4 regions of the Streptomyces sp. NBC_00425 genome follow, and region 2 is predicted to be linked to each of the others. Evidence: riboswitches for the same ligand, from Rfam matches in the RefSeq annotation. Region 2 holds a riboswitch; each other region holds the start of a gene.
What was found. A riboswitch is a leader RNA that binds a small molecule or an ion and turns the genes downstream of it on or off. The one in region 2 is predicted to bind S-adenosylmethionine.

Region 1 (4,205 bases), 4.9 Mb from region 2:
GAAGAGGATCACACCCGGACGGAGGGCGAGTGCGCGGGCGATGGCGACGCGCTGCTGCTGGCCGCCGGACAGCTGGCGCGGGTAGGCGCCGGTCCTGTCGGCGAGGCCGACCCGGTCGAGGAGTTCGCGGGCGAGTTTCTGGGCCTCCGACTTGGAGAGCCTCCCCGTGGCGACCGGGGCGGCGGCCACGTTGTCCAGAACGGTCAGGTGGGGGAACAGGTTGAAGTTCTGGAAGACGAAGCCGATCCGGCCGCGCTGGGTGAGGATGGCCCGCTCGCTCAGCTCCTTCAGCCTCCCCCGGCCTTGGGCCGGGGGGACCCCCGTCTGCCTTCGGTCGCCGTGCCGCTTCACGCCGATCAGCTCGCCGTTGATGCTGACGTGGCCGATCTCGGGCTTCTCCAGGTGGTTGATGACCCGCAGCAGGGTGGACTTGCCGGAGCCGGAAGGGCCCAGGATGACGGTGACCTCGCCGGGGCGGACGGTCAGGTCGACGCCGTCCAGTACCCGGTGGGCGCCGTACCACTTGTGCACGTTGTGCACCTCGACGGTGGCGGGCTCGACGTCCGCCAGGGCTTCGAGCGTTTCGGCGGTCATACGGCGGCCTCCCGGCGGATACGGGCCCGCAGGTCGGTCAGACCGGTGCGGAGCTTCTGCAGCGGCGTCGGCGGCAGGCTGCGGGTGGCACCGCGGGCGTAGTGCCGCTCGACGTAGAACTGGACGACGGAGACGACGCTGGTCAGGATCAGGTACCAGACGGTGACGACCAGCAGCAGCGGCACGGTGTCGCCGGGGTAGGTGGAGCCCATGGTCTGCGCGGAGCCGAACAGGTCGAGCAGGGAGACGTAGAAGACCAGCGAGGTGCCCTTGATGAGGCCGATGAGCTGGTTGACGTAGTTCGGGATGATCGAGCGCAGCGCCTGCGGGAAGACGATCCTGCGGAACTGGTAGCCCTTGGGCAGGCCGAGCGCCGCGGCCGCCTCGTGCTGCCCCTGGTCGACGGAGAGGATGCCGCCGCGGACCACCTCGGCCGCATAGGCGGCCTCGTTGAGACTGAGGCCTATGACGGCGACGACCATGTCGGTGGCCAGTCTCGACTCGTCGAAGGAGAAGAAGGCCGGGCCGAAAGGGATGCCGACGCTCAATGTCGCGTACAGGGCGCTGAAGTTGTAGAGGAAGATCAGCACGACGATGAGCGGGATGGAACGCAGCGCCCAGACGTAGGTCCAGCTGGCCGCGCGCAGCACCGGGCTCTTCGAGAGCCGGCCCAGTGCGAGCACGATGCCGCCGACAAGGCCCAGCACCGCGCTGTAGGCGGTGACTTCGAGCGTGATGACCAGTCCGTCGAGGATGGTCGGCCGCAGGAACCAGTACCCCCAGCGGTCCCACTGGTAGAAGGGGTTGGTGACCAGTCCGTGCACGAACTGAGCGATCAGGACCAGGACGACCGAGGTGACGATCCAACGGCCTGGCCTCCGCAGCGGACGAACTCGCTGTGCAATGAGGGACTTTGACGGATCGTCGGTGATCGTCGTCTCGGCGAGGGTGACGGTGGCACCAGGGGGTTCACTCATGATGGGCTCCGGCTGGGTGGGAACATCCCGGAAGCACGGCGGCATGCGGCGGCGCACACGACGGCGGGGGTACCGGGGGGCAGGAAGGACAACGGCACACCGTGGGCGCGGTGTTCGTCAGGAAGTGCGGGGGCTGCGGGGGCTGCGGGGAGGTGTCAGCCCCGACAGCGGGCACGGCCCGGTGCGGTACACAGTGCGCTGCTCACGCGGAGAAGGTCGACGGCCCGGTCGGCGACGAACAGGTTCGCGTACGACGGCACGCAGCCCTGGGAGCGGCGTGCGGCCGTCCTGGGAGCTGCGTACATGGTGTCACCGTCACTGTTCCGGCCCCAGGGGCCTCGCGCTTACCGAAACTTCATCGGCCGGGTCGTCACCTGGGGCACCCCACCGCGGTGGGAGGGTTGCCGGTCAGCAAGCCAGGGCTTGTCGCTGACGCTCATGACCTTTCTGGACGGTAGTTAAGACAACGGCCCGAACATTTGTCAACGCCGGTCCAACAGGTGGAAAGGCCGGCGAGTGCGGTGGCGGCGTTCGATGCCGCCGAGGTCGAGGCGGCCGCCCGAAGGCCGGTCGGGCGACGAGGCGGCGGCGTCCGGGTGGCTGCGGTGCACGGTGTCGAGTCGGACCAGTACGACCCACGACTCGACGTCGGTCGTCGGGACGCGGCGACGGTGGCGCCGGACGAGTCGGCACGGGTTGACGTGCCGATGAGCAGCGCGTCCGTCGGGCAGTACGCCTCGCGCTGGAACCAGGTCTGGCATCTGTCCTGTCGCACGGTCACCGGAACGCCGTCCGGTGTCCCCAGATCGAGCCCGGCCACCGCGGTGAAGCCGTCTTCGTCGGTTTTGCGGAGCCCTCGACCCGCCACGCGGGCGGACTCCCGCCGCTCCGGAAAGCGGCGGGAGTCGCGAGCGGGTCAGCCATGGAACTGGTTCGCCGGGACCGGGAGCCCGTAGTGCTCGCGCAGTGTCGTGCCTTCGTACTCCTCGCGGAACAGCCCCTTGCCGCGCAGGATCGGCAGTACGTGCTCGACGAAGGCTGCGAGGCCCGACGGCAGGGCGGGAGCCATGATGTTGAACCCGTCCGCGGCACCACCCTCGAACCAGGCGATGATGGTCTGCGCGATCTGCTCGGGCGTGCCGACGAACTCGAAGTGGCCGCGCCCGCCGCCGAGCCGGGAGATGATCTGCCGGACCGTCAGCTGCTCGCGCACCGCGAGATCGATGATCAGGTCGGAGCGGCTCTGCGAGCCTTCCAGCTGCGGCCTGGCGAGGATGAACTCCGGCAGGGGCTCGTCGAGCGCGAAGGCCGAGGGCTCGGTCTCGAACACGGCAGCCAGCTGGCGCAGCCCGTACTCCGGGACGCGCAGCTCGTCGAACTGCCGCGCAAGCGCCCGGGCCTCCTCCTCGGTCGACCCGATGTACGGGACGATGCCGGGCAGGACGATCACGCCCTGCGGGTCGCGGCCCGCGGCCCTGGTCCGTGCCTTGATGTCGGCGTAGAAGGCGGCCGCGCGCTCGTACGTGGTGTGGGCGGTGAAGATGGCCTCGGCGTGGCGGGCCGCGAAGTCCTTGCCGTCCTCCGAGGAGCCGGCCTGGACGAGCAGCGGGTAACCCTGCGGCGGGCGCTCGACGTTGAGCGGGCCTGCCACCTTGAAGTACCTGCCCTGGTGGCCGAGCCGGTGCAGCCGCTCGGGGTGGGCGTAGCGTCCGGTGGTCCTGTCCGCGACGACGGCCTCGGACTCCCAACTGTCCCACAGCGCCTTGGCGACCTTCAGGAACTCGTCGGCCCTGGCGTAGCGTTCGGCGTGGCCTGGGCGGTTGTCGAGGCCGAAGTTGGCTGCCTCGTCCGCCCCTGCCGAAGTGACGATGTTCCAGCCGGCCCGGCCGCCGCTGACGTGGTCGACGGAGGCGAGCCGACGGGCGAGGTTGTACGGCTCGTTGTACGTCGACGACACGGTAGCGATGAGGCCGATCCTGCTCGTCGCCTGGGACAGCGCGGTCAGCAGGGTCAGCGGCTCGAGCTGGCCCGGCGGCCGGAACTCGCCGGTGCCGATGAGGGCGGGGCCGTCCGCGAGGAACAGCGAGTCGAACTTGGCGCTCTCGGCCAGCTGCGCCAGCTCGATCCAGTGCCGCAGGTCGAAGTCCGCCCGGGGATTGCTGTGCTGGAGGCGCCACGCCGCCTCGTGGTGGCCCGCCTCCATGAGGAAGGCGTTGAGGTGGAGCCGCCGTGGCGCGCTCATGGGGTCACCTTCAGCTGGGAGCTGTCGTAACCGGCCGGGAGGAGGTTGTCGGTGATCGACTTGACGTCGACCTTCTTGGTGATCTGACCCGCCTCCAGGAAGGCGTCGGCGAGCTTCTGCTCCAGCTCGATGTCCGACTGCTCCACCGGAGTCACCCGGTTCGAGTAGGCGGCCAGGGACGCCTTGGCGTCGGCCAGTGGGATGCCCTGCTCCTTCGAGAGCGCCTGCGCGTACTTGTCGGGGTTCTTGACACCCCAGGCGAACTCCCGTGACAGCCTCTTCAGGACGTCCCTGAGAGCGGCACGCTTGGTCTTGTCCTTCAGCGACGCGTCACTGGCGACGTAGTAGCTGCTCGTCTGGTCGATCGGCGGGAGACCCTTGACCAGGATCCG
Region 2 (4,205 bases):
CGTTGATCTCGTCCGTCAGGCGCTGCACCTCGGCCATGTAGTCCCGGTAGACGGCGAGGTCCTGGCGGGAGGGGTAGGCGAAGGCCACGTGGACGACGCGTTCGCGCCACTGCGGGTGGTCGTCGAGCAGCTGCCGGTAGGCCAGGAGCCCGCGCACGATGTTCTTGGACAGCTCGGTGCGGTCCACGCGGACGATCGCCTTGCGCCCCTCGCCGATCTCCTCGCGCAGGGACGCCATGCGCTCCTCGACGTCCGGCCGGTGCGAGCGCTCGCGCAGGAAGTCTGCGTCCGCGCCGAGCCCGTGCACGCCCACCTCGGTGCCGCCCAGGCCCCCGGTGGACTGCTCGCAGCACGCGGTGAAGGCGTCCGCCCAGCGCCGGGTGAGGAAGCCCAGCCGGTCCGCTCCGAGCATGCCTCGCAGCAGCTGCTCACGGATGTCCCGCGGGAGCAGGGCGAAGTAGTCCGTGGGCGCCCAGGGCGTGTGCGAGAAGTGCCCGATCCGCAGGTCGGGACGGAGTTCGCGGAGCATGCCGGGGACGAGGCACAGGTGGTAGTCCTGGACCAGCACGGCCGCGCCGTCCGCCGCCTCCTGCGCGAGCGCCTCGGCGAAGGCCCGGTTGTACGTCTCGTACGAGGCCCACTGGCGGCGGAACTCCGCGTCGAAGACCGGCTCCAGCGGGGTCTGGTACAGCAGGTGGTGGACGAACCAGAGCACCGAGTTGGCGATGCCGTTGTACGCGTCGGCGTGCACGTCGGCGGGGACGGGCAGCATGCGCACGCCCTCCTCGCCGACCCCGCGCCGGACCGCCTCGCGGTCGCCGTCGGAGAGCGCCGAGCACACCCAGAGGGCGCCCGCGTCGGGTCCGATGGCCGACAGGCCGGAGACCAGTCCGCCGCCGCCGCGTTTGGCGTGCAGCGAGCCGTCCTCGCGTACCTCGTAGGAGACCGGACCGCGGTTGGACGCGACCAGCACCTCGGCACCCCGGGCGGCAGACGTGTCGTGCGTGGAAGCCATACGCCTCAACCTAGCCCGCTCTGTAAACGCTCAAACGTACGGTCGCGCTGCGTGGAGGGGTCGTATCCGGCCGTATCCGGCCGTGTCGCCGCTGCCGCCGCCCTGCGCACGAGACCGGGTGCGTCGTGCTCAGGCCACCCTGCGTCGCGCGTACTCCGCGATGTCCGTCATCGGGGGGCGTTCCTCCGTGTCGACGGAGTAGGTGTGCGGCTCGAAGCCGTCCGGGCCGCGCTCGAACTGGGTGAGGGCGGGGCGGACGAGATGGCCGCGGGCCAGCCGCAGCTGGGCGGTGCGGTAGATCGCCGCCGCCATCCGGCCCAGCGCCTGACCGTCCTGGTGACGGTGCTTGCGCACGCCGACGTCGACCTGGGCGAGGGCGTCGAGGCCCACCAGGTGCAGGGCGTCGACCAGCATGCCCAGTTCCACGCCGTACCCCACGGGGAAGGGCAGCTGCTCCAGCAGGCTCCGGCGGGCCGCGTACTCGCCGCCGAGCGGCTGCACGAACCCGGCGAGCTGCGGCCAGTGCATGTTGAGCAGGGGGCGGGCCATCAGCTCGGTGACCCGTCCGCCCTGACCGGCCGCGGCGCCCAGCGGACGGTCGTACATGGCCTTGACCAGGTCCACGCCCGGATCGGTGAGCAGCGGGCCGACGATCCCCGAGACGAAGTCGGAGGAGAACTCCCGCAGGTCGGCGTCGATGAAGCAGACCACGTCCCCGCGGGTGACCAGCAGCGAACGCCACAGCACCTCGCCCTTGCCGGGCACGGCGGGCAGGCGGGGGAGTATCTCGTCGCGGTGGACGACACGCGCGCCCGCCGCCGCGGCGACCTCGGACGTGCGGTCGGTCGATCCGGAGTCGACGACGACGATCTCGTCGACGAGCGGGACCTGCTGCATGAGGTCGTGGCGGATCACGGCGACGATCTCGCCGACCGTCTCCTCCTCGTTGAGCGCGGGCAGCACGACGCTCACCGACTGGCCCGTGCGCTGTTTGGCGGCGAGAATCCGGTGCAGTGGGCGGTCCGTCAGGGACCAGGAACGGGTGCTCAGCCAGCGCTCGACTTCTTCCAGCACGTCGGCGGCTCCTCTGCGTTCTCTCGGCGAGTACGGTCCTGCGTGATCCATCTCGCGGTTCGGACGACTATCTCAACTGTCCTGGCCTTCGGTTACAGTCTTGAACAACGCGGGTGACCATCGCATGTCAGGGTCGTCGGCGTACACAGATCAACAACCGAATACCGCTCATCCAGAGGGGCAGAGGGACACGGCCCGATGAAGCCCCGGCAACCCTCCAGTCGGTTCTCGTAGATCAGTGTTGATCGTTCAGCGAGGCTCCCGGCTCGGGAAGGTGCCAAATCCGTCTCACGGCGAAGTGCGTCGTGAGGAAGATGAGGAGAAAGGGCCTCGCCTCACATGGCTGCGCAGACTGTTGCAAGCACCACGGACTCCACGACCCCCGCTGTCGACCTCGGTCCGGCCACCGCGTTGAGCTGCCGCGAGTGCGGCCACCGCGTCCCCCTCGGTCCGGTCTTCGCGTGCGAGGAGTGTTTCGGCCCGCTCGAGATCGCGTACGACTTCTCCTCCTACGACACGGAGAAGCTGCGGGGGCGCATCGAGGCGGGACCCGCGAACATCTGGCGCTACGCGCCGCTGCTGCCGGTCCCGGCGGACGTGGCCGACAAGCCGAACATCAACCCCGGCTGGACCAAGCTCGTGCAGGCCGACAACCTCGCCCGCGAGCTGGGCGTCGACGTCGGCAGGCTCTTCGTCAAGGACGACTCCGGCAACCCGACCCACTCCTTCAAGGACCGGGTCGTCGCCCAGGCCATCGAGGCCGCCCGCGCGTTCGGCTTCACCACGCTCTCCTGCTCCTCCACCGGCAACCTGGCCGGCGCCGTGGGCGCCGCCGCGGCCCGCGCCGGGTTCCGCTCGTGCGTGTTCATCCCGCACGACCTGGAGCAGGGCAAGGTCGTCATGGCCGCGATCTACGGCGGCGAGCTCGTCGGCATCGAGGGCAACTACGACGACGTCAACCGCTTCTGCTCCGAGCTCATCGGCGACCCGGCGGGCGAGGGCTGGGGCTTCGTCAACGTCAACCTGCGGCCGTACTACGCCGAGGGCTCGAAGACGCTGGCGTACGAGATCTGCGAGCAGCTCGGCTGGCAGCTGCCCGACCAGCTGGTGGTGCCCATCGCGTCCGGCTCCCAGCTCACGAAGATCGACAAGGGCCTGCAGGAGCTGATCAAGCTCGGGCTGGTCGAGGACAGGCCGTACAAGATCTTCGGCGCGCAGGCGGAGGGCTGCTCCCCGGTGTCCGTCGCCTACAAGGCCGGGCACGACGTGGTCCGCCCCCAGAAGCCGAACACCATCGCCAAGTCGCTGGCCATCGGCAACCCGGCGGACGGCCCGTACGTCCTCGACATCGCGCGGCGGACCGGCGGCGCGGTGGAGGACGTGAACGACGAGCAGGTCGTCGACGCGATCAAGCTGCTGGCGCGCACCGAGGGCATCTTCGCGGAGACGGCAGGCGGCGTGACCGTGGGCGTGACGAAGAAGTTGATCGAGAACGGTCTGCTGGACCCGACGAAGACCACCGTCGTCCTGAACACCGGCGACGGCCTGAAGACCCTGGACGCGGTGGCCGGCACCGGACTCACCGCGACCATCCGCCCGAACCTGGACTCTTTCCGAGAGGCTGGCCTCGCATCATGAGCGTCACTGTTCGCATCCCGACCATCCTGCGCACCTACACCGGCGGCCGGGCCGAGGTCTCGGCCGAGGGCGCGACCCTCGGCGAGGTCATCTCCGACCTGGAGAAGAACCACACCGGCATCGCCGCGCGCGTCCTGGACGACCAGGGCAAGCTGCGCCGGTTCGTCAACGTGTACGTGAACGACGACGACGTCCGTTTCGAGCAGGGTCTCGAGACGGCGACTCCGGCCGGCGCCGGCATCTCGATCATTCCGGCCGTCGCAGGTGGCTGACCGCTGGTCAGTACCCGCCGGTAGTAACCGTCGGTAACAGCGATTACCGAGAGTTCATCGAATTGCCCTCTCCGCGATAGAAGCGGAGGGGGCAATTCAGAGTGGTTGAGCGCGGTACAGTTGGGGAACCCGGTCCTGATCACCGGTTCCGGAGCCTTTTATTTCCGCCCGTGCCCGACAAGAAGCAGCCAAAGTACGCGCTGCTT
Region 3 (4,205 bases), 4.9 Mb from region 2:
CGCAACGGCATTGGGGATCGCCGGGCTGCTGTGGGGCATCGACCTGTCCGACCGCGACGCCGACGGGCCACTGCCCGAGGAGGATCCGGTCGTCGCCGAGAACGACGGCTCCTTCGGGGCGCGGCGCATCGCCGACCCGCGCACGGTCGTGGCCGAATGGCGGGCGAAGGCGGAGACACACGGCTGGTCGCTGCGCGAGACCGTCATCGCACTCGGCCCGCAGCGCGGGCACGTCGGCACTCCGTCCGGCCTGGCCGACAAGTTCGCCCACTTCGTGCGGCACGGCGCGGTCGACGGCTTCAACGTCACGCCCTTCCTCGTCCCCGACGGCCTCGACGACATCGTCGACCTGCTCGTCCCGGAACTGCAGGAACGCGGCATCTACCGCACCGAGTACACCGGCACCACCCTGCGCGAGAACCTCGGCCTGCGCGGACCCCTCACGCACCGGACCGCGCGGGACCGGCGGCAGGCGGGCTGAACACCGGGATGCTTCTTCGACTCAGGACTGAGTACACATGAATGACAAGAACCTGTCACACACGGACCGGAATGCCGGTTCGCCCGACGCCGGTTGTGACTGACATGACTGTTGGAGTAGCGCTCAACGCGTCCGACGCGCCGAACCAGGTCGACGCCACCGTGCAACTGGCCCAGGAGGCCGCCGGCGCCGGCCTGCGGTCGGCCTGGTTCGGGCAGACCTTCGGTGCGGACTCACCCCAGCTCGCGGCGATCGTCGGGCGGGAAGTGCCCGGACTGCAGGTCGGCACCTCCGCGATCCCCGTCTTCGGCCGCCACCCGCTGCTGGTCTCCAGCCAGGCCCAGACCGCCCAGGCCGCGACCCACGGCCGGTACCACCTCGGTCTGGCCCTGGGCACGAAACTGCTGACGGAGGGCTTCGGCCTGCCCTTCGAACGCCCCATCGCCCGGCTGCGTGAATTCCTCACCGCCCTGCGGCAGTTGACCGAGACCGGCACGGCCGACTTCCACGGCGAGCTGCTCACCGCCACCACCCCGCTCTCGGCGCGCGTAACGGGTGCCGAGAGCGGCGTCCCCTTGCTGGTCGCCGCGATGGGGCCGCAGGCGCTGCGGGTCAGCGGTGAGCTGGCGGACGGGATCCTGCCCTACCTGGCGGGTCCGCGCGCCCTGGCGGAGCACATCGTGCCCGCCGTGACCGCCGCGGCCGAGGCCGCCGGCCGCCCCGCGCCCAGGATCGTGGCCCTGGTACCCGGCGTGGTCACCGACGACGTGGACGCGGTACGGGCGACGGCCACCGAGAACCTCGCGTTCTACGAACAGATCCCGTCCTACGCCCGGGTCATCGAGCTCTCCGGCGGCCGGCGGGCCGGCGACCTGGCCGTGATCGGGGACGAGAAGACCGTCGAGGCCGAGGTACGCCGTTACCGCGACGCCGGCGCCACCGAGGTCGTGTTCTCGGCCACCGAGATCGCGGGCGAAGCCCACCGCCGACGCACCTGGCGACTCCTAGGCGACCTGGCCCGCTGAGCACACCGGTAGAGCGGACGGCCCGACCGGCCCCCTGCACCCCTGCACCCCCGTGACGAAGGAGAACCCGTGACCACAGAGGCCACCGCGACCGACTTCCATGCCTTCACCGAGAGTTGGCTGGAGTGGTACCGCGCCCAGGAGGCCCGGCTCGCCGACCCGCACGGGTTCCTGGCGATCACCGGCCTGCACTGGCTCGACGACCGGCCCCAGCGTTTCCCGGACGCGCCCGGTGCGTGGCGCACCGGCCCCGACGGAGTCGTCGTAGACCTCGACGACGGCGAGGAACTGGTCGTCGACGGAAAGCCGGTGCGCGGTGAACACCGCTTCGGCGTCCTTCCCGAGCGTGGGGGCGCCGACGCCGTCTGGGGGGACGCCGTCATCGAGGTCGCCAAGCGCGGCGGCAACGACATCGTGCGCCCCCGACACCCGGACGCACCGCTGCGCACGGCCTTCACCGGAACGCCCGCCTACGCCCCCGACCCGCGCTGGGCGGTCACGGGCCGCTACATCCCCTTCGACACGCCACGACCGACCACCGTGGGCGCCGCCGTGGAAGGTCTTGAGCATGTGTACGACGCTCCGGGCAGGATCGAGTTCGAGCTGGACGGACGCCAGCTGTCCCTGACCGCGTTCCCCGGCCATGGTGCGGGCCGGCTGATGGTGCTGTTCACCGACGCGACCTCCGGAGTCACCACCTACGCCGCCAACCGGTCGCTCGCCCTGGAGCCACCCGCCACCGACGGCACGGTCGTCCTGGACTTCAACCGGGCCGCGAACCTGCCGTGCGCCTACACGGACCTGGCCACCTGCCCGCTGCCTCCGGCCGAGAACCGGCTGCCGGTGTCCGTCGAGGCCGGCCTGAAGATCCCCCGCGAGCGCGGCGGTTCCTGAGCTCGACAAGGTGCCGGTCCAACTGCCCCTGCAAGGCGTCGCTTTCCGGCATTGACCTACGACAAGAACCCTCCGTACGATCACGAACGGCATCGAGTGTCAGCGTCAAGCCCTGGCTCGCTGACCGGCAACCCTCCCGCGCGGTGGGGTGCTCCAGGTGAAAGCCCGGCGGGGATCACCGATGATCTCCGCAAGCGCGTGGCCCCGTGACCGGGGCCGGAACATGTGGAGGACCGACATGCGGCACGGTGGTGCCCCAAGCGCCCGCCTCGCGGGCGTCACCGTGTTCTCCCGGCTCTCGCGTCGGCGCCACATCGACCTCAAGCGCTCGGCCAGCTGTCTCTGTCGGGCCTGACGGGCCTTCCCGCCGCTGGTCGCGGCACGGCGCCGGCCGTCGTCGCACCCGCCTGCGCCTGATCTCCGTCTGTCTGTGAGCTCCGTCTGTCTGTGAGCTCCGTCTGTTCTTGAGCTCCGTCTGTTCTTGAGCTCCGTCTGTTCTTGAGCTCCGTCTGTTCTTGAGCTCCGTTTCCCCTGATCCCTGTCTGTCCAGCGCTCCCCCGGCACCGGCGGCGTCGCTCGGCCGGGGCCGCACGCCCACGTCCGGCCATGCCTCGTACGGCTTCCGTGCCGGGTGACACGAGTAGGAGAAGCCCTCCGTGAATGCACTTCCCGATGTCAGATCCGCCCGGTGGGCGGCGCTGGCCGCCCTTGTCACCACCAGTGTTCTGCTGACCGCCTGTGGCTCCGGTGGCGGCGATGCCGGCAGCGGCACCGGGCAGCCCGGGTCCGGCGGCACCCTGACCTTCGCGGTGGGCTCGGACGCCGGCTGCGTGGATCCGCAGCAGGTCGCCAGCAACGAGACCATCTATTCGGTGCGCCAGATCGTGGACTCCCTGACGGACCAGGACCCCAGGACCGGCAAGATCGTGCCGTGGTTGGCGAAGAGCTGGGACATCAGCTCCGACACCACGACATTCACCTTCCATCTACGCTCGGGCGTCACCTTCAGCGACGGGTCGAAGCTGACCGCTCAGGTGGTCAAGGACAACTTCGACGCGGTGCCGAAGCTCGGCGCTCTGGGGGCCCTGGCCGAGGGCTACCTGAGCGGCGTCAAGAGCACCACCGCGGTGGACCCGCTCACCGTCAAGGTGACCTTCGGCCAGCCCAACGCCCAGTTCCTGCAGGCGACTTCGACGCACTCGCTGGGCATCGAGTCGTCGGCGAGCGTCAAGAAGACCCCGCAGCAGAAGTGCAGTGACGGGGTGATCGGGTCGGGGCCCTTCGTACTGAAGCAGTACGTGCAGAACCAGTCGCTCACTCTCGCCAAGCGCGCCGGATACGCCTGGGGTTCCTCGCTGTGGACCAAGAAGGGCGAGGCGTACCTGGACAAGCTGGTCTTCAGGGTCGTACCGGAAGCGGGGGTGCGAGCCGGCAGTCTCCAGTCCGGCCAGGTCGACGCGACCAGCAGCGTCGGCAGGGCCAACGAGGCCGCGCTCAGGGGCGGTCAGGTCACCCTCCAGCGGCGGGCCAACCCCGGCGTCGTGTTCGGCCTCGCGTTCAACAACTCACGGCCGGTCCTCAAGGATGCCAAGGCGCGCCAGGCGATCCTGTTCGCCATCGACCGGCAGCAGATCGCCGACACCGTATTCCCCACCGGCACTCAGGCGGCGACCAGCGTGCTCGCGCACACCACGCCCGACTACACCGACCTCGCCTCGGACCTGTCCTTCGACGCGGCCAAGGCGAAGTCCCTGCTGGACTCGGCCGGTTGGAAGCCCGGCAGCGACGGCATCCGTGCGAAGGAC
Region 4 (4,205 bases), 1.7 Mb from region 2:
GTCCCTGGTCGGCGCCTCCGGGGCGATCTCCGCGGTGCTCGGCGCGTTTCTGTACCTGTTCCCCCGGGCGCGGGTCACCAGCCTCCTTCCGTTCCTGTTCTTCCTGCCGCTGCGCTTCCCGGCGTGGGTCGTGCTGCCCTTCTGGGCGGCCGTGCAGTGGATGGCGGCGGGACAGGCGCCCAGGGGCCCGGGGGTGGCCTATCTGGCGCACCTGGTGGGCTTCGGCCTGGGGCTCCTCTACGCGTGGGCGCGTTTCGGGATCGGGAAGGGTCCGCCGGGCCGCCCGGGAAGGGCGGCGGCCGGCGACAGGCGGGCGGCTAGAGTGAGGGCCGCCCCAGCTCCGGCCTCCGAGGGAGAGAACCAGCCGTGATCACCGCGATCGTCCTCATCAAGACCAGCGTGGACCGGATCCCCGAGATCGCCGAGCGGATCGCCTCGCTGGAGTCCGTGAGCGAGGTCTTCTCCGTGACGGGGACCTACGACCTCATCGCGATGGTCCGGGTGAAGCAGCACGAGGACCTCGCCGAGGTCATCCCGGGCAGCATCAGCAAGATCCCCGGGGTCGAGGGGACGGACACCCACGTCGCGTTCCGCACGTACTCGCAGCACGACCTCGAGGCGGCGTTCGCCATCGGCCTGGACTCGTAGACTCCGCGGGTCGGGCGCCCGGCCGCGCAGCTCCCCGCGCCCCTGAGGGGGTTTCCCCACCGGGACGCAGGGGCGCCGCGTGGTCGGCGGGGTCAGTCCACCGCCGGGACGCAGCGGCCGTCCTCCGTGCGGTACCGCCACTTCGCGCCGTCGGTCACCAGCTCGCGGACCGCGGTCACGAAGCGTTCGACGTGCTCGTCGGGGGTGCCCGCGCCGAAGCTCACCCGGATGGCGTTGAGGGACCTCTCGCCCGGAGCCGCGTCGGGGGCGCCGCACTCGCCCTGCGCCTCGGGGGCGCCGCCCAGGAGGGTGCGGACCAGGGGGTGGGCGCAGAAGAGGCCGTCGCGGACGCCGATGCCGTACTCGGCGGACAGGGCCGCGGCGAAGTGGGAGCTGTTCCAGCCCTCGACGACGAAGGAGATCACGCCGACGCGCGGGGCGTCGTCGCCGAAGAGGGACAGGACCCGGACCTCCGGGACCTCCGCGAGGCCGGTGCGCACCTTCTCGATCAGGTGCCGCTCCCGTGCGACCAGGGCGTCGAAGCCGGCCTCGGTGAGGGCCTTGCAGGCCGACGCGATGGAGTAGGCGCCGATCACGTTCGGGGAGCCGGCCTCGTGGCGGGCCGCGCTCTCGTGCCACTCCACGTCCACTCCCCCGTCCTCGCGCCGGGTGACCTTGCGGCTCGCGCCGCCGCCCGCGAGGTACGGGTCCGCCGCGACCAGCCAGTCCGCGCGGCCGGCCAGCACGCCGGAGCCGAAGGGGGCGTACAGCTTGTGGCCGGAGAACGCGATCCAGTCGACGTCGAGGTCCTGGACCGACACCGGGTGGTGCGGGGCCAGCTGGGCGGCGTCCAGGACGATCCGGGCGCCGTGGGCGTGCGCCGCCGCCGCGAGCTCGCGCACCGGCCACAGCTCACCGGTGACGTTCGAGGCGCCGGTGACGCAGACCAGCGCCGGGCCGTGCGGGTCCCGGGCGGCGAGGGCCCGCTCCAGGGTCTCCACGGCCTGGCCCGGGGTGCGCGGGGCGTCGAGGCAGGAGACCCGGGCGTCCTGCCAGGGCAGCAGCGAGGCGTGGTGCTCGGTCTCGAAGACGAAGACCTGGCAGTCGGCGGGCAGGGCGCGGGCCAGCAGGTTCAGGGAGTCCGTCGTCGAGCGGGTGAAGACCAGCTGGTCGTCGGGGCGGCAGTCGAGGAACTCGGCGACGGTCCTGCGGGCGTTCTCGAAGAGGTCCGTGGAGAGCTGGGAGAGGTAGCCGGCGCCGCGGTGCACGCTGCCGTAGTACGGGGCGTAGGCGGCGACGTCGTCCCAGACGCGCTGGAGGGCGGGGGCGCTGGCCGCGTAGTCGAGGGCCGCGTAGGCGACCTCGCCGCCGGTGACGAGCGGGACGGTGACATCCCGGCCCAGAACGTCCAGCGGGGCACAAACGGGGCGGGTGACGGCAGCGGTGGAGACGGACATGGCGAACTCCCGTGAGAGGAAAGGGGGAACCGCCGTGCGAGCGGACATGGCTCGAGCACGGAGGAAGGTGAAAGGGGGGTGCGGAGGCGGGGCTCTACGCCCTATCGCATTCGCTGGCTCACAGGAGACTCCCTCGGACGACCCAGGACCCCTGGCGTTCTCACTCGAAAGAGTGCGAGGGATCCGCGCTTGCCGTGGACCTCGTTGCCCACGACCTGGTCTTCACCCGGGGCACCCCGCCACGGACGGAGGGTTGCCGGACAGTCGGCCGGGGCCTCATGACTGTCACTCATGACCTGGTACAGGAACCTACGCGAGCCGATCACGGTCCCGCAACCCGTGTCCGGATGGCGGGACCGCGTCTCACGGCCGTCAGGCGTTGCTGGCCGCGACCCAGCGCTCCAGCGCCCGCTTGGCCGCACCGGAGTCGAGTGATTCCGCGGCCCGCGCCATGCCGGCCCGGATCTCCTCGGCCAGCGTCCCGCCGCCCGGTTCGAGCGCCACGAGCGCGGCCGCCGAGTTCAGCACGACGGCGTCGCGCACCGGGCCGCGCTCACCCTCCAGCAGACGGCGGGCGACCTCGGCGTTGTACGAGGGGTCCCCGCCCCGCAGGGCCTCCACCGGCACGAGGTCGAGACCGACGTCCCGCGGGTCGAAGGTCTCCTCGGTGACCTTGCCGTCGCGCACCACCCACACACGGGAGGTGGCCGTCGTGGTCAGCTCGTCGAGGCCGTCGTCGCCCCGGAAGACCAGGGACGAGTTGCCGCGTTCGGCGAAGACGCCCGCGACGACCGGCGCCATGAGCGGATCGGCGACGCCGACGGCCTGTGCCCGCACCTTGGCGGGGTTGGTCAGCGGGCCGAGGATGTTGAACACCGTGCGGATGCCCAACTGCCCGCGCGCCGCGCCGACATGACGCAGCGCCGGATGGAACTTGATCGCGAAGCAGAAGGTGATCCCGGCCTCCTGCGCCACCTCGGCCACCCGGCGCGGGGTCAGCTCCAGGTTGACGCCGAGCTTCTCCAGCACGTCCGAGGCGCCGGACGCGGAGGACGCGGCCCGGTTGCCGTGCTTGACGACCGTGGCGCCCGCACCGGCCACGACGATCGCCGACATCGTGGAGATGTTGACCGTCTTCGCGCCGTCGCCGCCCGTGCCGACGATGTCGACGGTCGGCCCCGGCACCTCGATCAGGTTGGCGTGCTCGTACATCGCCCGGACCAGCCCGTTGATCTCCTCGACGGTCTCGCCCTTGGCCCGCAGCGCCACCACGAACCCGGCGATCTGCGCGTCGGTGGCCTCGCCGCGCATGATCCGGTCCAGCGCCCAGAACGTGGCGTCCGCGCCTTGGTCGCGGCCGTACAGCAGACCGTTCAGCACCTCGGGCCAGGAACGGCCCGCCGCGGTGTCGCCTCCAGCGGGGGTCACAGCGCTCATCAGCCGCTCCTGGGTGTCGTACGGATCTTCCGTGGGTGCCGTGGAAGACGTGTGTGCCCACCCTATCCAGCCGACGGGCACGGCAAAGGGCCCCGTCCGACAACCGGACGGGGCCCTTTCACCGTGGCGTGGCGACGCCTCGACGATCAGTGGTGGCCGTGGCCGCTCGTGATCTCCTTGTACTCCTCGACGGTGGGCTTCGGGATCTGCTGGTCCTCGCCGAAGTACGCTCCGCTGATCTTGGCGCGGAGCTTCTCCTTGCCCGTCACCTTGCGCTCGACGCCGTTGTCGTCGACCGTGGCGCCGATCGCGGCCGGCTCGTACTGCTCGTGCGCCGTGAGCGTGTGCAGCTGCTCCTGGCTGAGCGGCTCGTGGATCTCGATGAACTCACCGTGCGGCAGGCGCTTGATGGTGCCGGTCTCCCGGCCGTGCAGCACCTTGTCCTTGTCGCGGCGCTGCAGACCGAGGCAGATCCGCTTGGTGAGGATGTACGCGAGGACCGGTCCGACGAAGAAGAAGATCCGGACGAACCAGGTGATCGAGTTGATCGACAGGTGGAAGTGGGTGGCCCACAGGTCGTTGCCACCGCCGACCAGCGTGATCATGTACATCGTGACCCAGGCGACGCCGAGCGCCGTACGGGTCGGCGCGTTGCGCGGGCGG

Region 1: it holds a riboswitch for S-adenosylmethionine, as region 2 does, so the genes downstream of both, OHS82_RS01875 (amino acid ABC transporter permease) here and thrC (threonine synthase) in region 2, are expected to answer to the same signal.
Region 3: it holds a riboswitch for S-adenosylmethionine, as region 2 does, so the genes downstream of both, OHS82_RS01925 (putative leader peptide) here and thrC (threonine synthase) in region 2, are expected to answer to the same signal.
Region 4: it holds a riboswitch for S-adenosylmethionine, as region 2 does, so the genes downstream of both, OHS82_RS30895 (aminotransferase class V-fold PLP-dependent enzyme) here and thrC (threonine synthase) in region 2, are expected to answer to the same signal.

Annotation. Positions count from the first base shown of each region.
Region 1 is NZ_CP107928.1:429,194-433,398, forward strand. Features, by position in the region: gene OHS82_RS01870 (amino acid ABC transporter ATP-binding protein) at 1-594, opposite strand, end outside; gene OHS82_RS01875 (amino acid ABC transporter permease) at 591-1,571, opposite strand; SAM riboswitch class IV at 1,907-2,015, opposite strand; gene OHS82_RS01880 (LLM class flavin-dependent oxidoreductase) at 2,488-3,813, opposite strand; gene OHS82_RS01885 (aliphatic sulfonate ABC transporter substrate-binding protein) at 3,810-4,205, opposite strand, start outside.
Region 2 is NZ_CP107928.1:5,342,424-5,346,628, forward strand. Features, by position in the region: gene OHS82_RS23130 (alpha,alpha-trehalose-phosphate synthase (UDP-forming)) at 1-1,015, opposite strand, end outside; gene OHS82_RS23135 (glucosyl-3-phosphoglycerate synthase) at 1,145-2,089, opposite strand; SAM riboswitch class I at 2,255-2,410, shown strand; gene thrC (threonine synthase) at 2,429-3,727, shown strand; gene OHS82_RS23145 (MoaD/ThiS family protein) at 3,724-3,999, shown strand.
Region 3 is NZ_CP107928.1:439,960-444,164, forward strand. Features, by position in the region: gene OHS82_RS01910 (NtaA/DmoA family FMN-dependent monooxygenase) at 1-481, shown strand, start outside; gene OHS82_RS01915 (LLM class F420-dependent oxidoreductase) at 586-1,506, shown strand; gene OHS82_RS01920 (DUF1684 domain-containing protein) at 1,576-2,400, shown strand; SAM riboswitch class IV at 2,489-2,603, shown strand; gene OHS82_RS01925 (putative leader peptide) at 2,639-2,755, shown strand; gene OHS82_RS01930 (ABC transporter substrate-binding protein) at 3,057-4,205, shown strand, end outside.
Region 4 is NZ_CP107928.1:7,043,269-7,047,473, reverse strand. Features, by position in the region: gene OHS82_RS30905 (rhomboid family intramembrane serine protease) at 1-370, shown strand, start outside; gene OHS82_RS30900 (Lrp/AsnC family transcriptional regulator) at 367-648, shown strand; gene OHS82_RS30895 (aminotransferase class V-fold PLP-dependent enzyme) at 741-2,105, opposite strand; SAM riboswitch class IV at 2,286-2,402, opposite strand; gene trpD (anthranilate phosphoribosyltransferase) at 2,478-3,542, opposite strand; gene qcrB (cytochrome bc1 complex cytochrome b subunit) at 3,689-4,205, opposite strand, start outside.